Regions from separate parts of the Ornithinimicrobium flavum genome, predicted to be linked through region 1. Evidence: predicted binding sites of a transcription regulator. Region 1 holds the regulator's gene; each other region holds the start of a gene.
The links. Region 1 encodes LexA, which represses DNA repair genes until DNA is damaged. Its sites were predicted from a motif close to TCGAACANNTGTTCGA; they were not measured.
Positions count from the first base shown of each region.

Region 2: the regulator LexA is predicted to act here: its motif matches at 3,696-3,711, upstream of E3Z34_RS07775 (HNH endonuclease signature motif containing protein).
Region 3: the regulator LexA is predicted to act here: its motif matches at 3,086-3,101, upstream of E3Z34_RS00380 (HNH endonuclease signature motif containing protein).

Region 1 is NZ_CP038213.1:1,081,971-1,092,250, forward strand. It holds gene E3Z34_RS05070 (ComEC/Rec2 family competence protein) at 1-1,193, shown strand, start outside; gene E3Z34_RS05075 (LysR family transcriptional regulator) at 1,252-2,232, opposite strand; gene E3Z34_RS05080 (Sir2 family NAD-dependent protein deacetylase) at 2,354-3,364, shown strand; gene E3Z34_RS05085 (DUF2382 domain-containing protein) at 3,471-4,499, shown strand; gene E3Z34_RS05090 (PRC-barrel domain-containing protein) at 4,661-4,993, shown strand; gene lexA (transcriptional repressor LexA) at 5,145-5,873, opposite strand; gene E3Z34_RS17615 (hypothetical protein) at 6,140-6,313, shown strand; gene E3Z34_RS05100 (LysM peptidoglycan-binding domain-containing protein) at 6,331-6,549, shown strand; gene E3Z34_RS05105 (hypothetical protein) at 6,575-7,243, opposite strand; gene E3Z34_RS05110 (glycoside hydrolase family 65 protein) at 7,345-9,897, opposite strand; gene E3Z34_RS05115 (HAD family hydrolase) at 9,984-10,280, opposite strand, start outside.
Region 2 is NZ_CP038213.1:1,662,905-1,673,184, forward strand. It holds gene E3Z34_RS07755 (DUF3710 domain-containing protein) at 1-387, shown strand, start outside; gene E3Z34_RS07760 (DUF3159 domain-containing protein) at 384-1,130, shown strand; gene E3Z34_RS07765 (class I SAM-dependent RNA methyltransferase) at 1,123-2,457, shown strand; gene E3Z34_RS07770 (serine hydrolase domain-containing protein) at 2,545-3,609, opposite strand; gene E3Z34_RS07775 (HNH endonuclease signature motif containing protein) at 3,807-5,873, shown strand; gene E3Z34_RS07780 (aconitate hydratase) at 6,081-8,906, shown strand; gene E3Z34_RS07785 (VOC family protein) at 9,070-9,951, shown strand; gene E3Z34_RS07790 (LLM class flavin-dependent oxidoreductase) at 9,996-10,280, shown strand, end outside.
Region 3 is NZ_CP038213.1:66,370-76,649, reverse strand. It holds gene E3Z34_RS00395 (ABC transporter ATP-binding protein) at 1-98, shown strand, start outside; gene E3Z34_RS00390 (ABC transporter ATP-binding protein) at 98-2,125, shown strand; gene E3Z34_RS00385 (class I SAM-dependent methyltransferase) at 2,180-2,983, opposite strand; gene E3Z34_RS00380 (HNH endonuclease signature motif containing protein) at 3,102-4,433, shown strand; gene E3Z34_RS00375 (aminoglycoside phosphotransferase family protein) at 4,566-5,495, opposite strand; gene E3Z34_RS00370 (hypothetical protein) at 5,575-5,922, opposite strand; gene E3Z34_RS00365 (TetR/AcrR family transcriptional regulator) at 6,131-6,742, shown strand; gene E3Z34_RS00360 (ABC transporter permease) at 6,956-8,098, opposite strand; gene E3Z34_RS00355 (ABC transporter permease) at 8,095-9,273, opposite strand; gene E3Z34_RS00350 (ABC transporter ATP-binding protein) at 9,275-10,219, opposite strand.

The DNA.
Region 1 (10,280 bases):
CCCTTGCGGCGCAGGTGATCTGCGCTCCGGTGATCGTGCTGCTCCAGGGAAGCATCACCACGGTCGCCGTCCTGGCGAACCTGCTCTCGGCACCGCTCGTGGCGCCCACCACGATCCTGGGGGTGGTCTCCGCCTGCCTCGCCCCCCTGTCCGTGACCACGGCCCGGTGGGTGGCCTGGCTGGCCGCCGTGCCCGCCTGGCTCATCGGGCGCATCGCGCGCGTGTGCGCGCAGCTGCCCTACGGCACGGTCGACTGGGTGGACGGCGTCGCCGGGGCGTGGTTGCTGGCCGTGCTGACGGTGGCGGCGCTCGTGACCGCGCCGTGGTGGCGGCATCAGCTCGGGCGGCGGCCGTGGTGGGTCGTGGCCCTCGGGGGCGGACTCGTCGCCTGGGTGTGGCCGGCGCCGACCCTGCAGGGGTGGCCACCGCCCGGGTGGGTCGTCGTCGGGTGCGACGTGGGCCAGGGCGACGCCTTCGTGATCCGCACCGGTCCTGCGCGCGCGGTGCTCGTCGACACGGGCCCGGAGCCGGACCCCGTCGCAGCGTGCCTGCGGGACCTGGGTGTGCGCCACGTGGACCTGCTCGTGCTGAGCCACTTCCACGCCGACCACGTGGGTGGGGTCCCGGGGGTGCTGGCGGCCACGGACGTCGCTACCGCCTTCGTCAGCCCCGTCCGGGAGCCACCGGAGGTCGCCGCACGGACGGCGGCGCAGCTGGAGGCGGCCGGCGTGCCGGTGGACGCGGTGGGAGCGGGGGTGCGGGTGCGCATCGACGACGTGGTCGTGGAGGTGCTCGGTCCCGGCGACCGTCCGGTCGTGGGAGGGTCGGCGGCCAACAACGGCAGCGTCGTCCTGGACGTGGACGCCGCCGGCACACGCATCCTGCTCACCGGCGACCTCGAGCCGGAGGGCGCCCGCCCGGTGCGGGACCGCGTGCGGGGTCGGGACTACGACATCCTCAAGGTCGCCCACCACGGCTCGGCCGCCCAGGACGACCGCCTGGTGCGCGACGCCCGGGCGGAGGTCGCGCTCATCGGGGTGGGGGCGGAGAACACGTTCGGGCATCCTGCGCCGAGCGCGCTGAGCCTGCTGAGGGAGAGTGGTGCGCTGGTCCTGAGGACGGACACCGACGGTGCCGTGGCCGTCTCCCGGGACGAGCGGGGCAGGCTCCTGGTGCACCGGCGGGACGGGTGAGGATGGTGTCCGCGCCGGGTGGACCCAGCACCCGTCACCCGCACCCGACCCTGAACGGTCAGTCCCCGGCGGCCCCCGCGGACCCGAGGGACAGCGAGCCCGCGGGCTCGATCGGGACGCACCCGTGACCGCCCAGCTCGCGTGCGCTGGAGCACAGGGCGTCCAGCGCCGCCCCGACCGCGGGCACGCGCTGCAGGTCGGGCGTCGTGACGACCTGGACGATCCGGCGCGAGGGCGGAGAGACCGGACGGGTGACCACGTCCGGGTGCGAGACGGTGCTGAGGATGAGCTGGGGCACCAGTGCCACCCCGAGTCCCGCCGCCACCAGGCCGAGGACGGCCACGTAGTCCTCGGTCTCGAAGGTGACGTCCGGGTCGAAGCCGGCGTCGTGGGCCAGGGTGAGCAGGTGGCCCCGGCAGCGGGGGCAGCCCGCGATCCACCGGTCGGCCGAGAGGTCGGACAGGTCGACCTCGTCCTGGTCGGCCAACGGGTGGTCCTTCGGCAGGGCCAGCATGACGGGGTCGGTCAGCACGTCCATCACGACCAGGCCGTTGAGGTCGTCCTCGCCGCGTCCAGGGTCGTTGCCCTCGTAGGAGAAGGCCACCGCGAGGTCGACCCCGCCGGCGCGGATCGCCGCCAGCGACTCCGGGGGCTCGGCCTCGGAGAACTGCACCGTCACCGCCGGGTGGCTCTGCCGCAGCCTTGCCAGCGCGCGAGGCACCAAGGTGGCCGAGGAGGACGGGAAGGCCATGAGCCGCACCCGCCCGGCCTGCAGCCCGGCGATGGCGCTGACCTCGGCCTCGGCCTCGGCCAGCCGGTCCAGGATCTCCCCGGCCCGGCGGGCCAGCAGCTGCCCGGCCTCGGTCAGCCGGACCGTGCGCCCGATCCGCTCGACCAGGGCCGTCCCGGCCCGCTGCTCGAGCCTGCGCACCATCTGGGACACGGCCGGCTGGGTGTAGCCGAGCGCCTGGGCAGCGGCGGTGAACGAGCCCTCCTCGGCGATGGCCCGCATGACCCGCAGCCCTGCAGCGTCGAACATGCCTCCCACCCTAGTCGGGACGGCTCCGGCGGGCCCGGGCCCCGCAGCCCGGCAGGCGTGGACGGCATACTGACGCCGTGAAGGGTGCGGTGACCGGGCGGTGCGCAGGGACGGTGGACGGGTGAGCACGGGGGAGGGGCGGGCGCCCGCGGGCGGCGTCCGTCGGCACGTCCTGGGCCAGGAGCTGCGGGCGGCCGTGCCGCACCACCGGCTCCAGCCGCCGGTCCTGGACGGGCCCGTCGACCCCGGGCTCACCATGCCCCCGCCGGTCGAGGTCGACGACCACGGGTATGCCGTGCTCCGTGACCTGGTCGCCGGGGGCGGCGTGGTCGCCCTGACGGGGGCCGGGATGTCGACGGCGTCGGGGATCCCCGACTATCGCGGCCCGGACGGGCAGCGGCGCGTCACGCCGATGCAGCATGCCGAGTTCGTCGGGTCGTCGGAGGCACGCCGGCGCTACTGGGCCCGCGCCTTCGCCGGCTGGGAGAGGTTCGTCGCGGCGAGGCCGAACCTCGCCCACCGGTGCGTCGCCCGGCTGGAGCGCGCAGGGCTGGTGGACCATGTCATCACCCAGAACGTCGACGGCCTGCACCAGGAGGCCGGGTCGAGGCGGGTCCTGGAGCTGCACGGCTCGCTCGCGCGGGTCGAGTGCCTGGACTGCAGCGAGCGGACCACCCGGGAGCAGGTCCACGCCTGGCTCACCGAGGCGAACCCCGGGTTCCTGCGCCGGGCCAGCGACCCCGCTCAGGTTCGTCCGGACGGTGACGTGGCCCTGCCGGAGGCGTTGGTCGGTTCCTTCCGCGCGCCCCGGTGCCTCGTGTGCGGCGGGGACGTCCTCAAGCCGGACGTCGTCTTCTTCGGGGGGTCGGTGGACAAGCCGGTCGTCGCCCACGCCTTCGACCTGCTGGGACAGGCGCGGCTGCTGCTGGTGCTGGGCTCCTCGCTGCGGGTCATGAGCGGCTACCGCTTCGTGCGCCGGGCGGCTCGGGAGGGCATCCCGGTGGCCGTCGTCACCCGGGGCGACACGCGTGGGGAGGGTGAGCCGACGGTGCAGCTGGACGCCCTCCTGGGGGACGTCCTGCCGCGGCTCGTTGCCGATGTGACGCGTGGGGTCGAGGAGCCGCACCCCTGAGGGTGGGGGTGCCGTTTCATCGGGCCAGTGCCCGGGGACCTTTGCTTGACTCGATGAGCACGCCCGGTCCCCGCGACCGGGGTATCCGACTGATGGAGGAGCGCACGTGAGCATCACCCAGGAGCAGATCAACGACCTCTACGACGCCGAGGTCGTGACCCAGGACGACGACAACCTCGGTGGGGTCGGTGAGGTGTACCTCGACGACCAGACCGGCGAGCCGTCGTGGATCTCGGTCAAGACGGGCTGGTTCGGTGCCCGGCAGAGCCTGGTCCCTCTGCAGGACGCGGACCTCTCCGGCGGGCGGATCCGTGTCCCGCACACCAAGGACACCATCAAGAACGCGCCGAACGTCGACGCGGACCAGCACCTGTCGGAGGAGGAGCAGGACGAGCTCTTCCGCTACTACAGCGGGGCGGGTGTCGACACGAGCCGCTACGGCGCCGACGGGTTGGACGACCGTCGCGACGTGACCGAGGCCGACCCGGCCGTCGCCGGCGGCTTCAGCGCCGGGGGCGCCGACAGTGACCTGGACCGCGACCGAGGGACGCTGGCGGACACCGACCGCGACTCGGACGTGGACCGCGACCGCGGAGCGGGGCTCGGCGGGGACCGTGACCTGGACGTCGACCGGGACCGCGGTGCCGAGCTCGGTGGGGGTGTGGGCCGCGAGCGTGAGGGGTCCATGACCCTGCACGAGGAGCAGGTGGACGTCGGGACCGAGCGCGTCGAGACGGGGAGGGTGCGGCTGCGCAAGCACGTCGTGACCGACCAGGAGACCGTCACCGTGCCGGTGCAGCGTGAGGAGTTCGAGGTCGTCCGGGAGCCGGTGGCCGGTGAGGACGCCCGGGACGGCGCTCGGCTGGGTGAGGACGAGGCTGAGGTCACGCTGCACGAGGAGCGCCCTGTCGTGGACAAGGACGTGGTCGCCACCGAGCGCGTCGGCCTGGAGAAGCAGACCGTCACCGACGAGCAGCAGGTCGTCACCGACGTCTCGCACGAGGAGGTCGACGTCGACCGGGACACCACGGGAGACGCCGGGATCGCTGACGGTGGACCCCGCCAGGGGGACTGGGACGGCGACGGCGTGCGTGGCGAGGGCCTGGACCTGGACGGTGACAACCGCCGCGGCTGAGCCCCGCTGATCCTGCCCGACGGCCGCGTCCACCCCGGTGGAGGCGGCCGTCGGCGTCGGCGACCCAGGGCCTGAGGTGCACGTCTTGCAGCAGCGGCAGGGGGTGTGGTGTGATCCTCGGCGGCACGGGTGGTCTCCCGGGCGCCGGCATGGAGGTGGCCGTGATCACGCAGGAACAGCTCAACGCGCTCTACGACGCGGACGTGGTGGACCAGGACGGCGAGAAGGTCGGCGCGCTGGACCAGGTCTACATCGACAACGCCACGGGCGACCCTGCCTGGCTGACCGTCCGGACCGGGTGGATCGCCGGTCGCCGGTGCTTCTGCCCCCTGTCCAACGCCGAGATCGTCGACGCGCAGATCCGTCTGGCCTACACCGTCGAGATGATCAAGGGTGCTCCTGACATCCCCGTCGACCGGCACCTGACGGAGGACGAGGAGGAGCAGCTCCTGGAGTACTACTCCGTCGACGAGGGCCCCGCGCCCTCGGCCTGAGCAGCCCACCCGGCCCTCGCGCGGCCGTCGTCCCCCACCTCCGGCCGGCGGTATGACGTTGCCGCATGGCGACGCCGCCCCCGGCTGAGGATGGAGGATGCCGGGGGCGGCGTCGCGGTCGGTGGGCCGGCGGGCCGGCGGGGAGGAGAGGTCAGACGCGTCGCAGGACGGCCGTGACCTTGCCGAGGATGACGGCGTGGTCGCCGTCGATCGGCTCGTAGGCGGGGTTGTGGGGGATGAGCCAGGTCTTGCCGTTGGTGTTGCGGAACGTCTTCACCGTGGCCTCGTTGTCCAGCATCGCCGCCACGATGTCGCCGTTCACGGCCGTCGGCTGACGACGCACCACCACCCAGTCACCGTCGCAGATGGCGGCGTCCACCATCGAGTCGCCCACCACGTTGAGCAGGAAGAGCTCGCCGTCGCCGACGAGCTGCCGGGGCAGCGGGAAGACGTCCTCCACGGCCTCCTCCGCCAGGATCGGTCCACCGGCGGCGATCCGGCCCACGAGCGGGACGTAGGACGGGCGGGGGCGGGAGTCACCGATCCCCGTCTCGTCGTAGGTCGTCTCGGTCGTGGGGCTCACCGTGCCCCCGTCGGTGTCACCGCGGCGGTAGCCGTGCCCCTCTGCGCCGGGGTTGACGACCTCGATGGCACGAGGACGGTGCGGGTCGCGCCGCAGGAAACCCTTGCGCTCGAGCATCTTCAGCTGGTGCGCCACCGAGCTGGGGGAGGTCAGGCCCACCGCGTCACCGATCTCGCGCAGGCTGGGCGGGTAGCCCCGGGCGTCGACCGAGTCGCGGATGACGTCGAGGACGCGCCGCTGCCGGTTGGTGAGCGTCGCCCCACCGTCCCGGTCGGGCATCTCGTGAATCGTGGCCATGCTCTCCATCCCCTCGTCCGATGCTGCACCGGTCGTCCGGAGGTGCCCGGCCGGCCAGGCTGCCCGGGCATCAGCCCAGGTCAGCGGGTCTGTCGGTGGCGGGTGATTGTGTCACCGACATGAGCACAGCCTACGTGAGCAGCCCTGGCCGGACAAACATCTGTTCGGTCGGCGTGTCGACAACGTCGGACATCCGTGCTATCAATAGGACAGACGTCCGATCGGACACACGTCCGAGCCGGACCTCCCTGAGGAAGGTGACCAGCATGAGCACTGCGACCCTCGACCACCCGGTCCTGGCCCTGCCGGCCGCGCTGCGCCCCGGCGCGCGGCGCGCCGCCCGAGCCACCTGCGGCTCGTGGAGCCGTCGGCGCCGACGGCCTCGCGGACGACCCGCCGTCGGGCGCTGCGCATCACGCGTCGAGGGCGGCTGGCCCTGACGAGCAGCCTGACCCTCGTGGTGGCCCTCGTCGTCGCCTCCGTCATCGGCCTTTTGGGGCCCGCGGGAGCGACGACCTCGGTGGTCGTCGAGCCCGGCATGACCCTGTCTCAGATCGCGGCCGAGCAGCTGCCGGACGTCCCGCTGAGCCGGGCGATCGTCGACATCCAGCAGGCCAACAGGTTGTCGACGACGTCCATCGCGGCGGGTCAGGAGCTGGTGATCCCGTCCCGCTGAGCCGGATCGCCGTCTCCGAGGACCGTCAGCCGGCGCGCCCGTCCTCCGGCGCGGCAGCAGGGGGGCCGTCCGCGTCGCCGCCCTGCGGGGCCTGCTCCCCCGGCTGGGTGTCGCCTGCCGTGGAGTGCACGGCGTCCCACACGACGGGCAGCTGCTCGGAGGGGATGAAGTATCCGGCGATGTGCGGGTCGAACATCAGGCCCGCGATGCCCGACTCCTGGTAGACCTGGGCCGACTCCACGATCTCGGACGGGGGCAGCGCGATCGCCCTCAGATCGTCCTCCTCGCGGATCATGCCGTTCTCCACCGCGAAGTGCCGGGCTCGCTCGGCCGTCGTGAAGGTCAGCAGCATGAGCTGGTCCTGGATCACCGCGGCGGCGGGTGACTCCTGGCCCTCGTCGCCGACCGCGATGAACCACCAGTGCCCCAGATCCATGGTCAGCCGCCACAGGGCGGTCATGCCGACGCGGTCCTCCGGCCCGGTGACGCGGGCCGCGAGCAGGTCGGTCTGGCTCGCCTCCACGCCGTCGTCGCCCGCCTTTGCGTCGTCGCCGGTGGTCCGAGCGCCGCGGGGCGCGGCCTGCCCGGCCCCGGGGTCGTCCGCGCGGCTGGGGCCCTGCCCCTCGTAGATCGAGTCCTCCGGCGAGGTCGACCGGTCGTCCTCCTGGAAGGGCAGTGCCGTGGGATCGCTCATGCTCCCCATCCGACCACACCCGGGCGGGACCACCAAGCCCCGCGCGGTCCGGAGCGGTCGTGTCCTGCGGGTTCACCCCCGGGGCGCCGACGAGCGCAGGGTCAGGTGGGAGGCTGGTCCGAGCTGCCCGGCGGTCGGTGCACGGGCACGGGTCCGGTCGGGTCGACGACCTCGTGCGACCAGCTGTGCGGCACCACGCCGGTGGGGTCGGGGGCGCTGTCCCTCGCCCGCTGCGGGTCGCGCTCCGTGGGTGAGCCCTGCTGGGCGGTGTGCCCGAAGGGGGCACCGCCATCCCGGGGGCCGTGACCGTCCATCGTCACCAGCACCTCCTCCCGGCCGACGTCCACCCGCTCGCCCCGCACGGCCACCTGCACCGCCTCGCCTGTCTCCACCCGCAGGGCCAGCGATTCCTGAGCCACCCGCACCCGCAGCCGCGAGCCGCGCCACCGCATACGCCACGTCAGGGTCTCCCAGCCCTCGGGGAGCCGCGGGTCGAGGCTGAGCACGCCGCCGTGGTCCCGCATCCCGCCGAAGCCCGCCACCAGCGCGCTCCACGTCCCGCCGCTGGAGGCGACGTGCACCCCCTCGGAGGTGTTGTCGTGCCGGTCGTCCAGGTCGACGAACAGGCCGGTGTGGAAGTAGCGCAGCGCTAGCTCGTCATACCCCACCTCCGCGGCCATGATCGCCTGGACCACCGCCGACAAGGACGAGTCACCGGTGGTGATCGGGTCGTAGTAGTCGAAGTCGGCCCGCTTCTCGGGCTGGGTGAACTGGTCGCCGGCCAGGTAGAGGGCCAGCACGACGTCGGCCTGCTTGAGCACCTGGAAGCGGTAGATGACCAGCGGGTGGTAGTGCAGGAGCAGCGGGCGCTTCTCGTCCGGCGTCTCGTCGAGGTTCCAGATCTCCCGCTCGAGGAAGTGCGCGTCCTGGGGGTGCACGCCGGTCTGCTCGTCGTAGGGGATGAACATGCCGTCGGCGGCCCGCTCCCAGGCCTCGACCTCGTGCTCGCCCAGCCGGAGCCGGGCGCCGGCCCGGGCCAGGCCCCTGGGGTCGGAGACCTGCAGCTCGCGCACCGCCTCGACAGCCGCGCGCAGGTTGAGCTGCGCCATGACGTTGGTGAAGAGGTTGTCGTTGACGACGGTCGTGTACTCGTCCGGGCCGGTCACCGAGTGGATGTGGAAGCGGGTGTCCCCGTTGGTCTGCCAGAAGCCCAGGTCCACCCACAACCGGGCGGTCTCGACCAGGATGTCGACCCCCTGGTCGAGGAGGAACTGGCGGTCGCCCGTGGCCCGGACGTACCGCATGAGCGCGTAGGCGATGTCGGCGTTGATGTGGTACTGCGCCGTGCCCGCCGCGTAGAAGGCGGAGGCCTCCTCGCCGTTGATGGTCCGCCACGGGAAGAGCGCGCCGTACTGCGCCATCTCCGCGGCCCGGCGCCGCGCGGCGTCGAGCATCCCGTGCCGGAAGCGCAGCGCGTTGCGGGCCGCCTGCGGGTGGGTGTGGACCAGGAAGGGCAGGACGTAGCACTCGGTGTCCCAGAAGTAGTGTCCGCCGTAGCCGGAGCCGGTCAGCCCCTTGGCGGCGATCCCGTGCGCACCGGCCCGGAGCGTGGCCTGCCCGAGCTGGAAGAGGTTCCAGCGCACGGCCTGCTGGACGTGCTCGAGACCCTTGCCCTCGACCTCCACGTCGGACTCCAGCCAGAAGCGCGCCCAGCTCTCGGCGTGCTCGGCACGCAGGGCCTCCAGGCCCCGCTCGGCCGCGCGGTCCAGGGTGCGGGCGCACCGGTCGGCGAGCTCTCGCGGCGGGACGCCGCGGGAGGTGTGGACGGCCACCATCTTGGTGAGGCGCACCGGGCGTCCCTCCCGGGCGTCGACCCGGAAGACGCACTTGCCGACGTCCGGCGAGAGCGTGGAACTCTCGCTGAAGGAGTTGTCGGTCTCGAGGGTGTGGTCGACCATCGTCGCGATCGTCATGCCCGAGCTGCGGGTGCGGTAGCCCAGCAGCAGGCGCCCCTCGACGTCCTCGTGGAGCACCGGCTGGAGGACGCGGTGTTCGAAGGCCTCGGCGCGTCGGGGGTCCGCGGCCTCGCCCAGCGCCTGGGCGCGCACGTGGTACTCGTCCGAGCCGTCCTGCCGGTTGAGCAGCTGGCTGGAGACGGTGACGGCGGCGTGGCCGTCCAGCATCTCGACCTCGAAGGTCATCACCGCCAGGTGGCGCTCCACCACCGAGGTCATCCGGGTGCTGCTGATCCGCACCCGCTTGCCGGAGCTGGTGCGACACACGACGTCCCGCGTGAGGATGCCGGTGCGCAGGTCGATCGCCCGCTCGTACTGCTCCAGGTCCGCGGTCGCCAGCAGGAGCGGCTCGTCGTCGACGTAGAGCTTGATCGTCTTGGGGTCCGGCACGTCCACGATCGTCTGCCCGACGCGCGCGAGGCCGTAGGCGTCCTCGGCGTGGTGGATGTCCCAGGTCTCGTGGAAGCCGTTGACGTAGGTGCCGTGGGTGTGGGTGTCCCGGCCCTCCTCGACGTTGCCCCGCATCCCGAGGTAGCCGTTGGACACGGAGAAGAGGGTCTCGGTCACACCGAGGTCCTCGCGGTCGTAGGCGGTCTCCACCAGGCGCCAGGGGTCCAGGGGGAAGCGGCTGCGGTCCATCGGGTCCACCGGCTCCGGCGGGCGGTGCCGCGACCCGAGCGGACCGACCGGGTATGCGGTGGCCTCCCGGCCCTTGCGGCCGCCGGTCACGGGAGGAGCCGCGCCAGGTCGGTGACGACCTCGTCGGCGCCGTGCTCGCGGAGCGTCTCGGCGCCCACCCCGCGGTCGACCCCGATGACCCGGGCGAAACCACCCGCGGCGCCCGCGGCCACCCCGGAGACCGCGTCCTCGAGGACCACGCAGCGGGCCGGGTCGGCCCCCAGCTGCTGCGCCGCATACCGGAACGTGTCGGGCTCCGGCTTGCCGGGCAGGCCCTGCTCGGTCGCCACGACGCCGTCGACGACCACGGTGAACCGGTCGGCGAGGCCCGCGGTGCGCAGGAC
Region 2 (10,280 bases), 580 kb from region 1:
CTCCGGGTCGTCGTCAACGGTGCGGCCGCGACCGACGACCAGCAGCTGAGGGGGATCCTGCAGGTGGTCCGGCGCATCGTCGTGCGCCGCGGCGACGAGCCGCGGCCCCCGCGCGAGATCCTCACGCTCACCCCGCCGAAGGGCTTCGAGGAGGCCCTCGCCAAGGAGGCCGCGGCCCGCAAGGCACAGGCCCAGCAGGCCCAGCAGGCGGCCGTGCGGCGGGTCGCCGCGAAGGCTCCGTCCCTCAGCTCCGGCGACGCGACCGCCATCGCCGGCATCGCGCCCCAGGCCCAGGGTGCGGAGGGCCGCATACCCGCCCCCGCCCCCGCGCCCCAGCCGCCGGCCAGCGACGCCCCCAAGGCACCCACCAACCCGGACTTCACGTGAGCGAGCCCGAGGCCGAGGCCGCCACCACCGAGGCGGCGACCACCGAGGCCACGGTCGAGGAGGTCATCCGGCGTCGCATCGGTGACGCGCTCGGAGGGTGGTACGGCTCCCTCGAGACCGCGCTGCCCACCGTCGCCTTCGTCGTCACCTGGCTGGTGCTCGACGACGTCCGGACCGCCGTGATCGCCTCGGCGGCGCTGCTGACGGTGCTGGCGCTCGTGCGGCTGCTCGTGGTCAAGGGATCGATGCGGTTCCTCGTCTCGGCCGTGATCGCCACCGCGCTGGCGGCCTTCTTCGCCCTGCGCTCCGGTCAGGCCGAGGACGCCTTCCTGCCCGGCATCCTGACCAGCGCCGCGTATGCCGTGGGCGCGGTCGTCTCGATCCTGGTCCGGTGGCCGCTGGTCGGTTTCATCGTCGCCATCGGCGACCCCGACTACGCGGAGCGGCCCACGGCGTGGCGCCGGGACAAGGGGCTGCTGCGCGTCTGCATCAGGCTCACCTGGGTCCTGGTCGCGCTGTTCGTGCTGCGCGTGGCGATCATGCTGCCGCTCTACCTCGCGGGTGAGGTCGCGTGGCTGGGCGTGGCGAAGATCGCCCTGGGCTGGCCGGCGTACCTGCTCGCGATCGTCGTCATGGCGATGATGCTCGCGACCGGCCGGACGCGCCAGACACCGGACGGTGAGTCGGACGACGTGACCGAGCGGATGGCGCAGGCGCACGCCGAGCGGGAGCGTCGTGACTGACCCCCTGGCCGTCGGGGACGTCGTCGAGGTCGAGATCGGCCCGGTGGCGCACGGCGGCCACTGCATCGCCCGCCACGGCGAGCAGCAGCAGGTGCTCTTCGTGCGGCACACCCTCCCGGGGGAACGGGTGCGGGCACGGGTGACCGAGGTCGGGCCGCAGGGTCGCTACCTGCGGGCCGACGCCGTGGAGGTCCTCACGGCCTCCCCGGACCGGGTCGTGCCTCCCTGCCCCTACGCCGGGCCCGGACGGTGCGGGGGGTGCGACTGGCAGCACGTCGACCTGGCCGCCCAGCGTCGGCTCAAGACGGCCGTGGTCATCGAGCAGCTGCAGCGGCTCGCCGGGCTGTCCGGCGAGCAGATCGAGCCCCTGGGTGCGGGGTGCGAGCCGGTCCCGGGGGACGAAGCAGGCCTGCGGTGGCGCACCCGGGTCGAGTTCGCCGTCGCCCGGGGCGCGGGGAGGTCGGTGGGGCTCCGCGCCCACCGCTCCCACGACGTGGTGCCGCTCCAGGACTGCCTCATCGCGACCAGCGAGGTGGTCGCGACCGGCGTGCTGCAGGAGGTACCCCCGTCGGGCGTGGTCGCCGTGGACGTCGTCGCTCCCTCCGTGGGGGGGCCCGTGGTCGTGCCGCTGGCCCTGGACGACTCCGGCCGAGGGCGACGACGACCGCAGCGGCGTGGGTCCTCCCGACGGGGCGTGCGGCAGATGCCCCGTCCCGTGGGGCCGGTGCCGGAGGTGGAGGAACGGGTGGTGCTGGCGGACGGGAGCCGGCACGACTACACCGTCTCGGCGCGCGGCTTCTGGCAGGTGCACCCGGGGGCCGCGGCCACCTTCACCCAGCAGGTCCTGGATTGGCTCCGTCCGGCGCCGGGGGAGCGGGCGCTGGACCTCTACAGCGGGGTCGGGCTCTTCGCGGTCCCGCTGGCCGAGGCCGTCGGGGCGGGCGGCGCGGTCCTGGCGGTCGAGGCCGACGAGGAGGCGACGCGGTCCGCGAGGGCGCATCTGGCGCCATACCCCTGGGCCGAGGCGGTCGCGGAGCCGACCGAGACGGCCCTGGACCGCCTGGTCACCGTCGGGGAGCGGGTCGACGTCGTCGTGCTGGACCCGCCCCGCTCCGGGGCCGGGGCGGCCGTGGTGCGCTCGGTCGCGGCGCTCGGGGCCCGAGCGGTCGTCTACGTCGCCTGCGACCCGGCCGCTCTCGCGCGCGACGTGGCCACGGCGCGGGAGGCCGGGCTCGAGCTCGTGGCGGTGCGGGTGCTGGACGCCTTCCCCATGACGCACCACGTCGAGTGCCTGGCGCTGCTGCGGCCACGCGGGACCGACGGCTGAGACCCGACCCTGACGGACGGCTGAGGCCCGACCCTGACGGACGGCTGACGCCGCGCAGGCGCGCCATCCCCCCTCGGGGAACCTCGTTCAGGTGGCCGGGAAGGCCGCCGCGTCCAGGGCGTCCACGAGGTCGCCCAACCCCTCCACGTCCTCCCATCCCACGTTGCCCAGGAGCACCAGAGTGGTGTCGGTCGCGGGCCGGCAGCGCGCGATCGCGCAGACCCCCGGGTCGCCCCCGGCCTTGCCGAAGACCCCGTCGTCCCGGACGAGCACGCCGCAGCCCGCCGAGGTGTCCTCGTCCACCCGCACCCGGGGGGTGAGGACGTCGGTCGGCCGCACGCCACGCCATACCCCACCGCGGTGCACGCCCCGCAGGAAGCGCTCGACGTCGCCGACGGTGACGAAGGCGCCGCCGTCCCCGCCGCCGACCGCCGGGATCGAGAAGATGTTGGTGCGCCACGGTGCACCCGGGGTCAGGGGCCGCCGGTGTCCCGTCGCCACGTCGGGGTGGGCCTCGTCCAGCGCGAGGTAGCCGCTGCGGGTCATCCCGGCCGGCTCGAGTACGCGCCTGGTCATGGCCTCCGCGAAGGGCAGGCCGGACACGTGGGCGAGCAGGATGCCGAGCAGGACGTAGCCGGCGTTGCTGTAGTGGAAGGCCGTGCCCGGCGGGCAGACGGGCGGCAGGTCGGCGAAGAGCGGCAGGATGTCGAGGTCGTCGCGCACGCGGTAGCTCGGCAGCTCGGTCCAGATCGTCGCGTAGTCCTCGACGAAGCCGGGGAGGTCCTCGTCCTCCTCCGCGTAGTCGGCCAGGCCGGCGGTGTGCGTGATGAGGTGCTCGACGGTGACGTCGGGCCTGAGCGTGGAGGGTCTCGAGGCCTCCGGGAGGACATCGACGACCCGGTCCTGCAGGGCGACCTCGCCCCGACCGACCGCGTCGAGGACCCCCACGGCGGTGAACGCCTTGCTGAGCGACGCCGTGCCGAAGCGGGTGCCCACGTGCACGGGGGTGCCCTGGGCCCGGTCGGCCAACCCGTGGCAGGACTCCAGCAGCACCTGCTCACCCTTCGTGACGCGGACGACCCCCGAGAACCCCTCGTCGGCCTCGAGACCCGCCACCTGGTTCCGCACCGTCCGCCACCGCGCATCGCTCATGGGGCCATCATGCTGCGGGGGTCCGACAGGTCCACGGGTTTGCGCAGGCGACCGGCTGCGGGGCAGCGCGTGTCGAACTGCTCAGTTCGAACGCGTGTGCTAACATTGATGCAGTTGGTGGGACGGGGGCCCCAGGCCGGGGAGGGCTGCGGCGAGGTCCGCCTGAGGGGTTGGCGAGGGGTAGGGGAGGAGCCGCGATGGACAGCATCCCGTTCGAGTCCGCCGAGGGTCCGCCCCGGTGGGCCGGGGAGGCGACCTCGTCCGGCGGCCGGCCGGAGGCGCCACCCGGAGGACGTGGGTCGCAGGCTGCGGACTGTCGTGCCCTGGGGGAGGCGCTGGCCCAGGTGTGCCGCGCCCAGGCCGCGGTCGTCGACGCCGCGGTCGACCTGGTCGTGGAGGTGCGGGCCAGGGTCCTCGAGCGCAGGGGTCTGACAGGTTCCGAGCCCGGTGGCGCGACGGCGCGCAGCCTGCTGGCCGAGATCCGGCGCTGCGCCGTGAGCGAGGTGCAGGTCAGGGCGGGGTATGCCGTGGGCGAGGCGCGCACGCTCGTGGCCCTTGCTCTGGGGTCCGAGCGGTTACGCGCCGTGGTCACCGGCGCGATGCGTCGCGGGGAGTGTTCGTGGCCCCTCGTGCGTCGCCTCTGGGAGAGCGGCACGCACCTCACCGACGACCAGCGCCACCTGGTGGCCGTCGCCCTCCTCGGGACCGATGAGGGCGTCGCCGTCCCCGAGAGGCTGGACCCCGACGGGCAGCTCGTCCTGGGGCGGGCGTGGTCGCACGACGAGTTCACCGCCGCCTGCGAACGGGAGGTGTCCGCCTGCGAGGGGGTGGACGTGGCGGCCGAGCGGGAGCGTCGCCGCAGGGCCTACGCCGGTCGCGGGGCGTCAATGCGTCTCAACGACGACGGCACCGGCACCCTCTCGGTCCGTGGGCCACTGAGCACGATGGCCGCGGTCTACCAGCGGGTGGACAGGGGCGCCCGCAACGCCCGGGCCCTGGGCGACGAGAGGACCCTGTCCAACCTGCGCTGCGACCTTGTCTCCGCACTCCTTGTCTACGGATCGGTCGAGCTGCCGTCCCAGAAGTCATCGGACGCAACAAAGGTCACGCCACCGGGAGAGGCAGACGCACCGTCGCCAGCCGAGACAGAGACACCACCGCCAGCTGACACAGAGGCACCAGCGCGGGACGGCAACACCTCCTCGGCGCTGCCCGTCGACGAGATCCTCGCTCCCGAGGACATGGACCGCCTGGTCCGTGTGGTCAACGCCCTCCCACCCGTGGCGCTGCAGGTGATCGTGCCGCTGGACGTCCTCAGCCCCGTCGTGGAGCGTTGTCCCCGCTGCGGAGAGGGCGCCGGGGAGGGGGAAGAGGCTCGACCGCGACGGTCAGACGCCCCTGAAGAAGCTCCACCGCAGGCCCCCGGCGTCTCAACCGTGAAAGACCCGGCACCAGCCCCAGCGAATGACCCGGGGCCGGCACCACCCGGCGACCCGGGGGCGGGGGAGGACTCTGTCCCCGAGTGGATGGAGGTCCTCGCAACCTGGCTCCCGGAGGGCCCTGGTCGGGGTCAGGTGGGGGAGGTGCTGGGGCCCGTCCCGTTCTCCATCTCACCGGGTCTCGCGCGGGAGCTGGCCCTGACCCCGGGAGCCACCGTCCACCGGTTGGTGACCGACCCGGTGGACGGCCGGTGCGTGGAGCGTTCGGCGAAGGGCTACCGCCCGGACGCCGACATGCGCCGCCAGATCCACGCCGCAGATGTCTACTCCCGCGCCCCGGGGTCGCGCTCCCACGCGGCCGCCTGCGAGCTGGACCACGTCACGCCCTGGGGCTGGGCCGGCGGACCGACGACGGAGGCCAACCTGGCCATGCTCGACCTCCCGGCCCACCGGTCCAAGACCGAGGGTTACCTCGAGCTGACCATCAACCAGCGCCGCGACCTGACGTTCACCACCCTCCTCGGGCAGGTCGTCACGACGAGGGTGCACGACTACGGCCAGTACCTCCGGCGGCTCGCTCCCGACGACCTCGCCACGCGGCGCGACCGCGCCAACAGGTTGGTCTACGCCGCCTACGCCGCGGACCCACATCGCGGTGAGCCACCGTCCGGGCTGCGGCGACCACCCGACGACGACGCCTGGCTCACCCTCACGCACACCGTCCTCGGGCGCCGCCGCGTGGGAGTGGCACCGGACGCTCCCACCGTGGAGGACCTGCTGGGTGCTGCTGACGGGACAGCCGACGACGGCGATGACGACTCCTGACAGCCTCTTCGCCAGGCCGCCAGGCCGCCTGGCCGCCGGGTCGACGTGCGTCACCGAGCCGGGATCCGAGCCGGGCACCGGGTCGGGCGGGGGCGCGCCGCATACGGCAGGATGGGAACAGGCCACGGCGCGCCCGGCTTGATCGGCTGCTCGTCGTGAGATATCTTGACGTCAAGATAAATAGCCAGCGAGCGAAGGAGCGAGACGTTGAGCACGAACCCCAACAGCTTCGGTGCACAGGGCACCCTGGAGGTCGGAGACGCCAGCTACCAGATCTACCGGATCGGGGGGATCGAGGGGAGTGCGTCCCTGCCCTACTCGCTCAAGGTGCTGCTGGAGAACCTCCTGCGCACCGAGGACGGCGTCAACATCACCAGCGAGCACATCAACGCCCTGGCGCAGTGGGACGAGAACGCCGAGCCGCACACCGAGATCCAGTTCACCCCCGCGCGCGTCATCATGCAGGACTTCACCGGCGTCCCCTGCATCGTCGACCTGGCCACCATGCGGGAGGCCATGGCCGACCTCGGCGGCGACCCGACGAAGATCAACCCGCTGGCCCCTGCCGAGCTGGTCATCGACCACTCCGTCATCATCGACGTCTTCGGCCGCTCCGACGCCTTCGAGCGCAACGTGGAGATCGAGTACGAGCGCAACGGCGAGCGCTACCAGTTCCTGCGCTGGGGACAGACCGCCTTCGAGGACTTCAAGGTGGTGCCCCCGGGGACCGGCATCGTCCACCAGGTCAACATCGAGCACCTCGCCCGCGTCACCATGACCCGTGAGCTCGACGGGGTCCTGCAGGCCTACCCCGACACCTGTGTCGGCACCGACTCCCACACCACGATGGTCAACGGACTGGGGGTCCTCGGCTGGGGTGTGGGTGGCATCGAGGCCGAGGCGGCGATGCTCGGTCAGCCGGTCTCCATGCTCATCCCCCGCGTCGTCGGCTTCAAGCTCTCCGGCTCGATCCCGCCCGGTGCGACCGCGACCGACGTGGTGCTGACGATCACCGAGATGCTGCGCGAGCACGGCGTCGTCGGCAAGTTCGTGGAGTTCTACGGCGACGGTGTCTCCCAGGTGCCGCTGGCCAACCGCGCGACGATCGGCAACATGAGCCCCGAGTTCGGCTCGACCGCCGCCATGTTCCCGATCGACGAGGTCACCCTCGACTACCTGCGCCTCACCGGTCGCTCCGACGAGCAGGTCGCCCTCGTGGAGGCCTACGCGAAGGAGCAGGGGATGTGGCTGGAGCCGTCCGGCAACGCCGAGGCGCGCTTCAGCGAGTACCTCGAGCTGGACCTGTCCACGGTCGTCCCGTCCATCGCCGGCCCGAAGCGCCCGCAGGACCGCATCGCGCTGTCCTCGGCCAAGAAGCAGTTCCGTGCCGACCTGAAGAACTACGTGGTCAACGGTCACGGCATCGAGAAGAGCTCGGTCGACCGGGAGCTGGCAGACAGCTTCCCGGCCTCCGACCCGCCGTCGCACGACGCCCACGAGCAGTCCGAGGCGGCCGGCCGTCCCGAGCACTCGGCCCTGCTCAACGGCGACCGGGCCACCAATCCGGTGTCGGTGAGCATCGACGGCCAGCAGGCCGAGGTGGACCACGGGCACGTGGCCATCGCGTCCATCACCTCCTGCACCAACACCTCGAACCCCTCGGTGATGATGGCTGCCGCGATGCTGGCGAAGAACGCCGTCGAGAAGGGGCTGCAGGTCGCCCCCTGGGTCAAGACCTCGATGGCCCCCGGCTCCAAGGTGGTCACCGGTTACTACGACAAGGCCGGCATGTGGCCCTACCTCGAGGAGCTCGGTTTCCACCTGGTCGGCTACGGCTGCACCACCTGCATCGGCAACTCCGGGCCGATCATCGAGGAGGTCTCCGAGGCCGTCAACGAGGGCGACCTCGCCGTCACCTCCGTGCTGTCGGGCAACCGCAACTTCGAGGGTCGGATCAACCCGGACGTGAAGATGAACTACCTGGCCTCCCCGCCGCTGGTCATCGCCTACGCCCTGGCCGGCACCATGGACTTCGACTTCGAGAACGAGCCGCTGGGCCAGGGCTCGGACGGCACCGACGTCTTCCTCAAGGACATCTGGCCCGCGCCGGAGGACGTCGAGCGTACGATCGCCTCCTCGATCAACAGCGACATGTTCACCGAGGACTACGCCGACGTCTTCGCCGGTGACGAGCGCTGGCAGTCCCTCCCGACCCCCGCCGGCGACACCTTCGAGTGGGCGCAGGAGTCGACCTACGTCCGCAAGCCCCCCTACTTCGAGGGCATGGCGGCCCAGCCCGACCCGGTCGCGGACATCGAGGGCGCCCGCGTGCTGGCCAAGCTCGGTGACTCGGTCACGACCGACCACATCAGCCCGGCCGGCTCGATCAAGGCCGACAGCCCCGCCGGCACCTACCTCGCCGAGCACGGGGTCGAGCGCAAGGACTTCAACTCCTACGGCTCGCGCCGCGGCAACCACGAGGTGATGATCCGCGGCACCTTCGCCAACATCCGGCTGCGCAACCAGCTCCTGGACGGCGTCGAGGGCGGCTTCACCCGGGACTTCACCCAGGACGGTGCCCCGCAGACCACGATCTTCGAGGCCTCGCAGTCGTATGCCGAGGCCGGGGTGCCGCTGGTGGTGCTCGCGGGCAAGGAGTACGGCTCGGGGTCCTCGCGCGACTGGGCGGCCAAGGGCACCCGGCTCCTGGGCGTCAAGGCGGTCATCGCCGAGTCCTACGAGCGCATCCACCGGTCCAACCTCATCGGCATGGGCGTGCTGCCGCTGCAGTACCCCCAGGGCGAGAACGCCGAGAGTCTCGGCCTGGACGGCACCGAGACCTTCGCCATCACCGGCGTCACCGAGCTCAACGAGGGCCGGGTCCCGAAGACGGTGAAGGTCACCGCCACCAAGGACGGGGGTGAGCAGGTGGAGTTCGACGCGGTCCTGCGCATCGACACTCCCGGCGAGGCGGAGTACTACCGCAACGACGGCATCCTCCAGTACGTCCTGCGGTCCCTCGTCGAGGCCTGACACGTCGGCCTCCCGCGCACAGGACGCCCCGTCGGACCTCGGTCCGGCGGGGCGTGGTGCGTTCGGAGCGTGGTGCGTCCGGAGGTGCCGAGGGGGGATGGAATGCCTCGGCCCCCGCGTCGGTTAGACTAGGTGACACGTCATACATATGGAGGATGAACCGATGACTGCACCCGCGACCCGCCCCGACCGCCTCGCCGCCGACACGGCCATGGGCCCGGTGACCCTGGACGTGGCCGACCTGGAGGGGATGACCGCGTTCTACCGCGACGTCATCACCCTGCAGGTGATCGCCGAGGAGGGGCCGGTGGTCACGCTCGGGCGCGGCTCGACGCCCATCGTGCTGCTGCGCCACAGCCCGCAGCTGCGGCATGCGGCACCGGGCTCGGCCGGTCTGTTCCACACCGCGATCCTGTTCCCGACGCAGGCCGAGCTCGCCGCCGTGCTGGCCTCGGTCGCCCAGAAGGCCCCCCGGCAGTTCACCGGCAGCGCCGACCACCTCGTCAGCCAGGCGTTCTACCTGGACGACCCGGAGGGCAACGGCATCGAGCTGTACTGGGACCGCGACCGGACCCAGTGGAGCTGGGTCCACGGCCGGGTCGAGATGGCCACTCTCTACCTGGACCCGCAGGACTTCCTGCGCGAGCACCTGGACCCGGGGATGCTGGAGACCGCCGGTGAGGGCGACGCTGTCGTGGGTCACGTCCACCTGTCGGTGGGCGACACCCGCACCGCCCGGGAGTTCTACGTCGACCGGCTCGGTTTCGACACGACCGCCGAGCTGGGCAACCAGGCCCTGTTCGTGAGCGCGGGTGGCTACCACCACCACATGGCGATGAACGTCTGGAACAGCCGGGGGGCCGGTCGCCGGTTCCCGACGCTGGGTCTGGGCCAGGTCGAGATCGAGCTGCCCACCGGCGACGACGTCGGCGAGCTCACCGAGCGGATGCGTCACTTCGGCGTGCGGTCCGCCGACGACGGTCGCACCGTCACCTTCCAGGACCCGTGGGCCAACACCATCAAGGTCCTCGTCGCAGGATCCTGAGGACGACCCGTGGCACGACGACCAGGTGACGGGCAGGGACGAGCATGACCGACTACGGGCACGACATCCGGCTGGGCATCTTCCCGACCCCGCAGGCCGACCGGGTGCGTGAGGTGGTGGACCTCGCGGTCGTCGCCGACACGAGCGGGATCGACCTGGTCAGCATCCAGGACCATCCCTACCAGCCGGCCCACGCGGACAGCACCACGCTGCTCACCTGGATCGCGGCGCGCACCAGCCGCGTCGAGGTCGCCCACAACGTCGCCAACCTGCCCCTGCGCGACCCCGTCAGCCTCGCCAAGTGGGTCGCCACACTCGACCGGCTCTCC
Region 3 (10,280 bases), 1.0 Mb from region 1:
TCGGCCTCGGCACCCACGACGAGCTGATGGCGGGCAACGAGACCTACGCCGAGATCGCCCGGTCCCAGGAGTTCGCGGCCGCGGGGGAGGTGGCCTGATGAGCGAGCGCGACACCGCGGACGAGCGGGAGCACGAGGCCCCCCGCCCCGTGCCCGTGCGCGGCCCCCGCCCCGGCGGTCACGGCAGCTTCGGCGTCCCCGTGGAGAAGCCCAGCGACTTCAAGGCGTCGGCGCGGCGCCTCTTCGGCCGGCTCGCGCCATACCGGATGCTCGTCGGCCTGTCCGTCCTGCTGACGATCGGCGCCGTCCTGCTGTCGACCCTCGGCCCGCGGGTGCTCGGCCGGGCCACCGACTACGTCTTCGCCGGCCTGCTCGGCAACCGGCTCGGCGACACCTTCCCGGCCGGGACGCCCCCCGAGGACGTGGCGGCCATCCTGCGCTCGCAGGGGCAGGACACCTTCGCCGACATGATCGAGGGGACACCCCACCTCGTCATCGGCCAGGGGGTGGACACCGGCGCGGTCGGGCGCACGATCGCGCTGGTCATCGCCCTGTATGCCGTCGGCGCCCTGCTCATGTGGATCTCCACCCGCCTGGTCAACCGGATCTCGATGTGGACGGTGCGCGACCTGCGCTCGGACGCCGAGGACCAGCTGCACCGGCTGCCGCTGTCCTACTTCGACCGGCAGCCGCGCGGCGAGACCCTCTCCCGCGTCACCAACGACCTGGACAACCTGCAGCAGACCCTGCAGCAGACCTTCGGTCAGCTGCTCAACGCGCTGGTCACCGTCATCGCGATCCTGGGCATGATGCTGTGGATCAGCCCGGTGCTGACGATCATCGCGGTGCTCACCATCCCCGTCTCGGTGGTGGTGACGCTGCTCATCGCCTCGCGGAGCCAGAAGCTCTTCAAGGCGCAGTGGGCGCACACCGGCACCCTCAACGGGCAGATCGAGGAGGCCTTCACCGGCCACGAGCTGGTCACCGTCTTCGGCCGGCGCGAGGAGGTCGGGGCGCGCATGCGGGAGACCAACGAGCAGCTCTTCGACGTGACCTGGCGCGCGCAGTTCATGAGCGGCGTGATCATGCCGGCGATGTTCCTCATCGGGAACCTCGGCTACGTGCTCGTGGCGGTCGTCGGGGGGCTGCGGGTGGCGACCGGCACGCTGTCGCTGGGCGACGTGCAGGCCTTCATCCAGTACTCCCGCCAGTTCACCCAGCCCGTCACCCAGGTCGCCTCGATGGCCAACCTGCTGCAGTCGGGCGTGGCCTCGGCCGAGCGGGTCTTCGAGCTGCTCGACGCCGAGCAGCAGCGGCCGGACCCGGAGGGGGTCGAGACCGCCGGCCGGGACGGCGGCCCGGGGCGGATCGCCTTCGAGGACGTCAGCTTCTCCTACGGCGAGGAGCCGCTCATCGAGGACCTGTCGCTGGTCGCCGAGCCGGGGCAGACGGTCGCCATCGTGGGGCCCACGGGGGCGGGGAAGACGACGCTGGTCAACCTCATCCTGCGCTTCTACGAGCTGGACGGCGGGCGGATCACGCTGGACGGGCGGGACATCACGACGATGACCCGCGAGGACCTGCGCTCCCGGGTCGGGATGGTGCTGCAGGACACCTGGCTCTTCGAGGGCACGATCGCGGAGAACATCGCCTACGGCCGGCCGGGTGCGACCGCGGAAGAGGTGCAGGCGGCGGCCGAGGCGGCCTACGTCGACCGCTTCGTCCAGCACCTGCCCGAGGGCTACGACACCGTGCTCGACGACGAGGGGTCGACCGTGTCGGTCGGTGAGCGTCAGCTCATCACCATCGCCCGCGCCTTCGTCTCCCAGCCCTCCCTGCTCATCCTCGACGAGGCGACCTCCTCGGTCGACACCCGCACCGAGCTGCTGGTGCAGGAGGCGATGGCGCGGCTGCGGGCCGACCGGACCTCCTTCGTCATCGCCCACCGGCTCTCCACGATCCGCGACGCCGACCTCATCCTCGTCATGGAGTCGGGGCGGATCGTCGAGCAGGGCACCCACGAGGAGTTGCTCGCGCAGGACGGGGCCTACGCCCGGCTGCACGCCTCGCAGTTCAGCGGGGCGGCGGTCAGCCTAGAGGAGCCGGACGGGCAGCCGGTCGGCTGACGACCGGTATGGCGTGGCCCGCCGGGAGGCGGCCCTGCACCGGTGAGCGGTGCGTCATACCCGGGCGAGGACGCCGTAGAACTGGCCGAGCCGGCGGAACGGGTCGCGGCGGGAGAGTGCCAGCTCGAGGCGTTCCCAGCTCGCGTAGAAGTCCGGGTCGTGCTTGGGGTCGTTGTCCAGGAGCAGGTCGCCGACGATCCGGCCGCCGACGACCTCGACCACCTGCGCACCCAGGTCGGTGAGCACCTGCTCGACGCGCGGGAGGGGGATCTTGCGGACCTGCGTGCCGAACGTGAGGGTGGGCGCCTCGGACCGGTCGATCTCCGCGAGCGCCTCCTCGGGGCCGTCGCGCAGGAACGCGGTGAGTACGCGGTGGTCGGGGTTGGGCAGGACGACGGAGATCAGGCCGCCGGGCCGGACCGTGGCGACGAGGCGGGCCAGGTCGGCGTCCTCGTCGGGGCGGTACTGCAGCACGTAGTGGCAGAGCACGGCGTCCACCGGTCCGAGGTCGGGGAGGTCGGCGGGGTCGGGGAGGTCAGCGGGTTCCCGGGCAGTGGTGAGGTCGTGCAGGTCGTCGAGGCCACCGAGACGGGTCCGGAGCCCGCGTGCTCGCGCGTCCGCCAGCAGCTCGGGTGCGGGGTCGAGCACCGTCACGTCGTGCCCGAGGCGGGCCAGGGGCAGCGCGTCCAGGCCGTCTGCGCCACCCAAGTCCAGCACCCGGAGCCGGGGCGCGCCCGCGGTGGCGTCGCCGAGGTGGTCGGCGAGGACCTGCCGGACCAAGGCATACCGGATGCGGCTCCAGGGGGTGGCGGCGTAGGAGCGCCAGTCGTCGCGGTGCTCGTCGAAGCCGGAGGTCACCCCCACAGTGTGGCCCGCCGACCCACCTGCCCTCGTGGCCGACCCCTCCGGTGTCGAGCGGTGCCCACGACGGCGTGTCACGGAGGGTCTGTCGGTCATGTTTCGTACACTTGTTCGCATGAAGGGGACGTGGGGCGGTGACATCCTGAGGCTCGGGGCAGCGGAGCTCGCCGAGGGAGGGCTGCCCGCGGCACGGACCCCCGGTGAGGTGGTGACCTCGCGCCTGCGCGGCGCCGGGCGTGACGCGATGATCGCCGAGACCGCGGTGCGCGGGGTGGCGCTGCTGCAGGACACCCAGGTCGCGGACGGCTTCGACCAGGTCGGGCACGTCGGCGCGACGCTGATGCGCACCCGGGTGCGGCTGGCGTGCGAGGCGGCCCAGCGCGGGTTGCACCTGGGCAGCGGCTTCGGGCTGGTCGACTGGCTCGCGATGCGCTGCCCGGACCTGGACGGCCCGGCGGTGCGGGACCTGGCGAAGGTGGCCTCGGCCGGCAGTGAGCCGGTCCACGCGGCCGTGGTCGGGGCGGTCCTCGAGCGGGGCCTGGGCCTGGCGCGGGCGGCTCGGCTGCTCCGGTCGCTGCAGCGCGTGCGGGGAGCGATCACGACCGAGCTGTATGCCGATCTGGTGACGACGCTGGTCGACGCCGCGTGCGACGACGGGGTCGACGACGCGGCGCTGGGGCGCACGCTGACGGAGATGGTGCGGCGCTGCCTGCGGGAGAAGGACCACGACGAGGCCAACAAGGCCCGCCGCTCGCTGCGTGACCTGCACGAGTCCAGCCTCGCCGACGGGTCGGTGAAGCGGATCATCATGACCTTCGGCGACGACGGTGACTACGAGGCCGTCCGGGCCATCCTGACCTCCCCGCTGGCCGCTCCCGCCTCCCAGGAGGAGCAGGAGGCCACCGGCGTGGTCGACACCCGGACCCCGGGGCAGCGCCGCTACGACGCCTTCCTCACCGTGCTGCGGCGGGGCGTGGCCGGCACCAAGGGCGAGCCGACCACGTCCAAGGCCGCGCTCGTCGTCTCGCTGGACTTCGAGGTGCTCCGGCGCATGCTGTCGGAGACCACGACGCAGGCCGGGTGCGGCAGCACCCTCGACGGCGCCACCGTGACCGCGGAGACGATCCGTCGGCTGGCCTGCGAGGCCGACCTCATCCCGGTGGTGCTGGGGAGCGAGGGCGAGGTCCTCGACCAGGGCCGGGCCAAGCGCCTGGTGACCCCCGGGCAGCGGATCCAGCTGGCGAGGCGCGACCAGTGCTGCACCATCCCTGGATGCTCCGTACCCGCGACCTGGTGCGACGCCCATCACGTCGTGTGGTGGTCCCGGGGCGGGAAGTCCGACGTGTCCAACTACGCGCTCCTCTGTCCCCGGCACCACACGTGGGTCCATGACAACGACCTCACCGCGACCGTGACCGCCTTCGGCGTCACCTGGCACCTCCGATGACCGCGCCCCGCACCCGGCCCTCACGGGCCGGGACAGAGGCCTGCCGTGAAGGGTGTCCGCCGCCCGGGGGCGGGCTCGCCCCTGGGCACCCTCACCTGCGGGGCAACCTCACCGTCGAGCCTCCACGGCCGCTCAGCACAGCCGGACGCCGACCTCTGCCGCCACGGCCTCCACCATCCGGGTGAGACGCGCGGTCCGCGCCGGCATGACGTCGCGGTAGCCGGCGATCGTGCGCAGCCCCGGGCCGACGAAGGCCCACGCCCGCGCCCGGGTCCACGTCGCCTCGTCGGCCCCCGCCTCGACCCGGAGCTGCTCGCGAGCCGGCGCCTCCAGGAGGCTCCACGCGTACAGGAGGTCGACCGACCTGTCGCCGACGCCCGTCCCCCCGAAGTCGATGACCCCCGCCAGACGCCCGTCGGCGTGGGTCAGGACGTTCTCCGCCGACACGTCGGTGTGCACGAGGCACGGCGGTCCGGTGGCGGGCGGCACGTCGCGCAGCCGCCGCCACGCCTCACGCACCGCCGCCTCGTCGAAGACGTCGGTGAGAGCTGCCGCAGCGTGCTCCGCCCACGCGTCGATGGTGTCAGTGACCGGCTCCCCGCACCGGTAGCCCCACGACGCAGCCCCGGCGGGGGCTCCATACGTGTCGAGCTCGTGCAGGCTCCTCAGGAAGCGCCCGAGGGTCCGGGCGAGCCGGCCCTGCTGATTCGGATCGAGCTGTCGGGGAGGGTCCCCGGTCACCCACGAGACGACGGTCCACGGGCGCGGGAAGTGTTCCGTGGGTTCTCCGACGGCGACGACCCGGGGTATGACGACCGGCAGCCGGTCAGAGAGGTGGGGGAGCCAGCGCACCTCGTTCAGGAGGTCCGGGACGTTCCCGTCGGACCGCGGCAGCCGGACGGCCAGCTCGTCGCCCAGGCGGTAGACCCAGGTGCTGCTGCCGGAGGTCGGGGTCGGGCGGACCGGGAGGTGCGCCCACCGGGGTGCCTGCGCGCGGAGGAGCTGGGCGACGACCGCAGGGTCCGGGCCGGTCTCCCGCGGCACCCCGGGGGCGGAGGTCACGGCACCCGGCTTCGCGCGTCTCCTCGGGTGAGCCCGGTGAGCCCGGTGAGCCCGGAGCAGCCGGGTCGACCGCCGGCCGTCACCAGAAGACGGCGATGGCGATGTTGATCAGCGCGAGCCCGCCGACCGCGTGGGCCATGCCCACCGGGACCGAGGCGCCCCGCTTGACGGCCCGGCGACCGAGGAAGGCGGCGACGAGGACGCCGATGAGGACCACGAGCTTGATCCCGATCTTGACTTGGTTCACCTCCGCGTCGTCCATCTCCAGCAGGCCCACCAGGAGCAGACCCGTCACGAGCTGCACCCACGCCCCGACGTGCTGCCAGAACCCGACGGTGGGCGTGCGGAAGGTCATGAGCCACCCGCCGACGAGGGCTGCGGCGCCGACGATGTGCAGGAAGACGAGGAACGAGTACACGAAGGTCATGGGCTCCACAGTAGTTTCCCGACACTGTGTCGGTAAAATCCGTGCGCGGCACCGAGCCGACGCGGATCCGCATACCGCGCCGGTCGGCGGCCCCGTCGCCCCGGGACCGGCGGAGGCTGCTCGTCGTAGGCTGATCGCGCGGGCCCCCCGGCCCGCAGGCATCGCCCGGCACGAGGCAGGGTGCGGACGGGACCGGGAGGAGGGACTCGTGCCCCGGATCACCGAGGCCACGGTGGCTGAACATCACAGCGCCCGCGAGCGCCAGCTGCTGGACGCCGCCCACACGATCCTGCTCGAGACCGGACGAGCCCCGACCATGGCGCAGGTCGCGGCGCGGGCGGGGTTGGCCCGCTCCAGCGTGTACCAGTACTTCGCCTCGACGCCGGTGCTCCTCCAGGCCATGGTCCGGGACATCTACCCCCGGTGGACGGCGCACGTCGCCGAGGTGATGGACGCCGCCCCGACCGACGCCGACCGGGTGCTCGCCTACGCCGTCGCCAGCGTCGAGCTGGTCGCGCGCGGAGCCCACGCGGTGGCCGGGGCGCTCGTCAGCGTCATCCCGACCGACGACCCGGGGGAGCAGGCGGCGCGCATGCACCAGGAGGTCCAGGAGCCGCTGGTCCGCACACTGGAGACCCTGGGCGTCGAGTCGCCGCGGGAGGTGTCCGAGCTGGTGAACGGTGTCGTCCACGCCGCCACCCGGCTGCTCGAGTCCGGCACGGACCTCCCGGCCGTCCTCGCCCAGCTGGCTGTCGTGCTCGGACCGCTGGTGAGCGAGCTCGGCGGAAGTGGCGACCTGGCCTTCCGGGGGGAGGCATGAGCGCGGACGGCCCGCGGCGCGGCGGCGCCACGCCGCGCCGCACCCCCGACCGGACGCGCATTCTGGTCAGACCGGACGCGCGTTCGTGACAGTTATCCACAGCCACCTGGGGAAACCGTCAGGAACCCGCGTCCGGTGTGGCAGGAACGGACGTCCGGTCTGGCAGGAATCCGCGTCCGGTCTGGCAGGAACGCGCGTCCGGTTGCAGGGGGGTCAGATGGCGCGCGCCAGGCTGCGGCGCAGCGCGACGGTGCCCACGGCGAGGACGACGAGCGCCATCGCGGCGAGCACGCCCAGCTGGGGGAGGACGTCGAGCAGGCCGCCGTCGCGCCGCTGGATCTCGGCGAGGGCCTGGTAGGCCCAGGCGTGGGGGGTCACGTTGGCGACGGCGCGCATCGTGTCGGGGAAGAACTCCAGCGGGACCATGCACCCGCCGAGCGCGGCGAGGATCAGACCCGCCCCGACGGCGATGCCGCTGGCCGGGCCCTCGGCGTCCAGCAGGACCCCGATGAGCAGCGCCAGCCCGGCGGAGATGAGGCCGAAGACCGCGAGCACGACGACCACCGCGCCAAGGTCGCCCCAGTCCACCCCGAAGAGCAGGCTGCTCGCCCCGATGATGTAGACCCCCTGGAAGAGCGCGATGACGAAACGCCCCAGCGCCAGCCCGGTCACCGTCTGCGCGCTGGTCACCGGCGCCCCCATGACCCGCCGCATCGCGCCGGACCGGCGGGCCTTGATGGTCGACGCGGCCGCGGTCATGGTGTTGAGGAAGACGAAGAGCAGCAGCTGCCCGCCGGCGCCGAGGTCGAAGCGCCCCATCGAGGCCAGCTCGGCCCGCACCGGGTCACCGTCGCTGACGACGACCTGCGCGTCGGTCCACCCCTCGGGCCCCGCGGACGCCACCCGCTCGGCCTCGACCGGGTCGACCCCTGCCTCCTCCAGCGCGGCGGCGTGCTCGTGCGCGAGGACGACCTGCTCGGCGGCGGTCCGCACGACCGGCTCGAGCAGCGGGCTGGGCTCGGCGCCGACGGCCACGAGCTCCAGGGTCACCGGCTCGCCCTCGGCGCCGCCGGCGACGACGCCGAGGTCGAAGGACCCCTCCGCGACCCCGTCGTCCACCGCGTCGCGGTCCGGGTATGTCGTCACCTCCACCCCCGCCGCCTCCAGCCGGTCGGCGAGCTGGCCGAGGGTCGGCTCCTCACCGGTCACGGCCACGCGGCCCTGGCCGCCGCCGCCGGACTGCAGCCCGAGGACCCCGACCAGGACCAGCGGGAGGACGAAGACGAAGAAGAGGTTGAACCGGTCGGCCAGGAAGCGCTTGAGCTCCAGTTCGACGAGGGCGAGGACAGGTCTCACAGCGCGTCCTTCCGGCCGGGCAGGATCCGCGCCAGCAGCAGGACGACGACGGTGAAGCCGGCCAGCACGAGCAGGACGGGCGCCAGGTCGACCAGGCCGCCGCCGCCGGAGGTGATGCCGAGACCGCGGCCGAGCGCGGCGACCGGGTTGACCGAGAGCAGCTGCCCGACCCAGCCCTCGGTCGGCACCCGGAAGAAGGTGCCACCCCCCACGCCGAGCGAGATCGCGATGACCGACATCGCCAGGCTCGCCTGCTCCGAGGTGCGCGCCACCCGCAGGATGAGCGCCATGACGGAGGTCGCCGCCGTGACGGTGGCGACGACGAGGACCAGAACGACCGCCCAGTTGCCGAAGTCCACCCCCTCGAAGAGCAGCTGACCCGACACGAGCAGCACCGTCGTCGAGATGACCCCGAGCACGATCCCCACGACCCCCTTGGACAGCGGCACCATCCACCGCGGCAGCGGCATCGTCCGCAGGCGCGGCAGCGTCCCCCACTCCCGCTCGGTGAGCAGGGTGAGCACGGCGAAGCCCACGGTGAAGAAGAGGAACATCCCGGCCTGGCCGGCCACGATGCCCGCCCCCAGGGACAGCTGCTCGCCGGAGACCCCGCTCACCTGCGTCGGCACGTCGGTCGGGGCGGACCGCACGCGCTCGACCAGGGCGCCGAGCTCCTGCTCGCCCAGACCCGCGTCCGCCCCGCCCGCGATCGTCGCCGCGTCGGTGTCGAGCCGCGCCAGCGTCGAGCCGACGATCCCCACCACGACGTGGCCGGTGATGCCGGCGTCGGCCCCCTGGCTCACCTCGACCTGCGCCCCCTCGCCGGCGGCCAGCGCGTCCTCGAACCCCTCCGGCACGACCACGCCGACCCCCACCTCCCCGGAGTCGACCAGGCCGGCCACCTCCTCGGCCGGCACGCGCCGCACGGTGATGGGCACGTCCCCGCCCTGCGCCATCCCCTCGAGCACGTCCCCGACCGCCTGCCCCGCCCGGTCGCCCTCCGGGGCCGACAGGGCCACCGTCTCGGGCTCCAGCTCCAGGTCCCCGACGCCGGAGAAGGCCATCATGAAGACGAAGGACAGCGCCATCGGGATGACGACCGCGAAGAGCACCACCGACTTGTCCGTCGCGTGCTGGCGCAGGTCGCGCAGCACCAGGGTGAGGAACGCGCGCACCTCAGTCCCTCAACGCCTTGCCGGTGAGGTGGAGGAAGACCGACTCGAGGTCCGGGCGCTGGATCTGGACGTCCGCGAGCGTCATACCGGCCCCAGCCGCGGCGGTGACGATGCTGGTTACGGCCGTGGGTGCGCCGACGACCGACAGTCGCAGCCCGTGGTCGTCGTGGGCGGTGCGCTGCACGGCCGGGATCGCGCTCAGCGCCCGCTCCGCGGCCTCGAGGTCGCCGCGCCCCGAGAGGATCACCGTGTCGACCCCGCCGACGAGGGCGATGAGCTCCTCCTGGGTCCCCTCGGCCTGGATCGAGCCCGCGTCCATGATGGCGACGCGGTCGCACAGCCGCTCGGCCTCCTCCATGTAGTGGGTCGTGTAGAGGACCGCCATCCCCTCCCCGGTCAGCGCCTCCACCGACTCCAGGATGGCGTTGCGTGACTGGGGGTCGACCCCGACCGTCGGCTCGTCGAGGATGAGCAGGTCGGGCTGGTGCAGCAGGCCGACGGCGATGTTGAGACGCCGCTTCATGCCGCCGGAGAACGCCTTGCTCGGACCCTTGGCCCGGTCCGACAGCCCGACCACCTCAAGGACCTGCGCCACCCGGTCCCTGAGCGCGGCGCCGCCCATCCCCTGCAGTCGCCCGAAGAAGGTGAGGTTGTCGCGGGCGGACAGCTCGGGGTAGATCGCGAGGTCCTGCGGCACCAGCCCGAGGTGACGCTTGGCCCGGATCGGCTCGCCCGCCATCGGCACCCCCGACACGTGCACGGTGCCGCCGTCCGGGGTCAGCAGCCCGGCCATCATCGAGATCGCCGTGGTCTTGCCGGCGCCGTTCGGACCGATGAGCCCCACGGTCTCCCCGGGGTCGATCCGCAGGCTGACGTGGTCGACCGCGGTCAGGGCCCCGAAGCGCCGCACCAGGTCGACCGCCTCCAGGACCGGGGTGCTCGTCATACGCCCACCGTATGGGGTGCCCCCCGCCGCCGTGGGGACCGGCCAGGGTGCCGGATCTCAC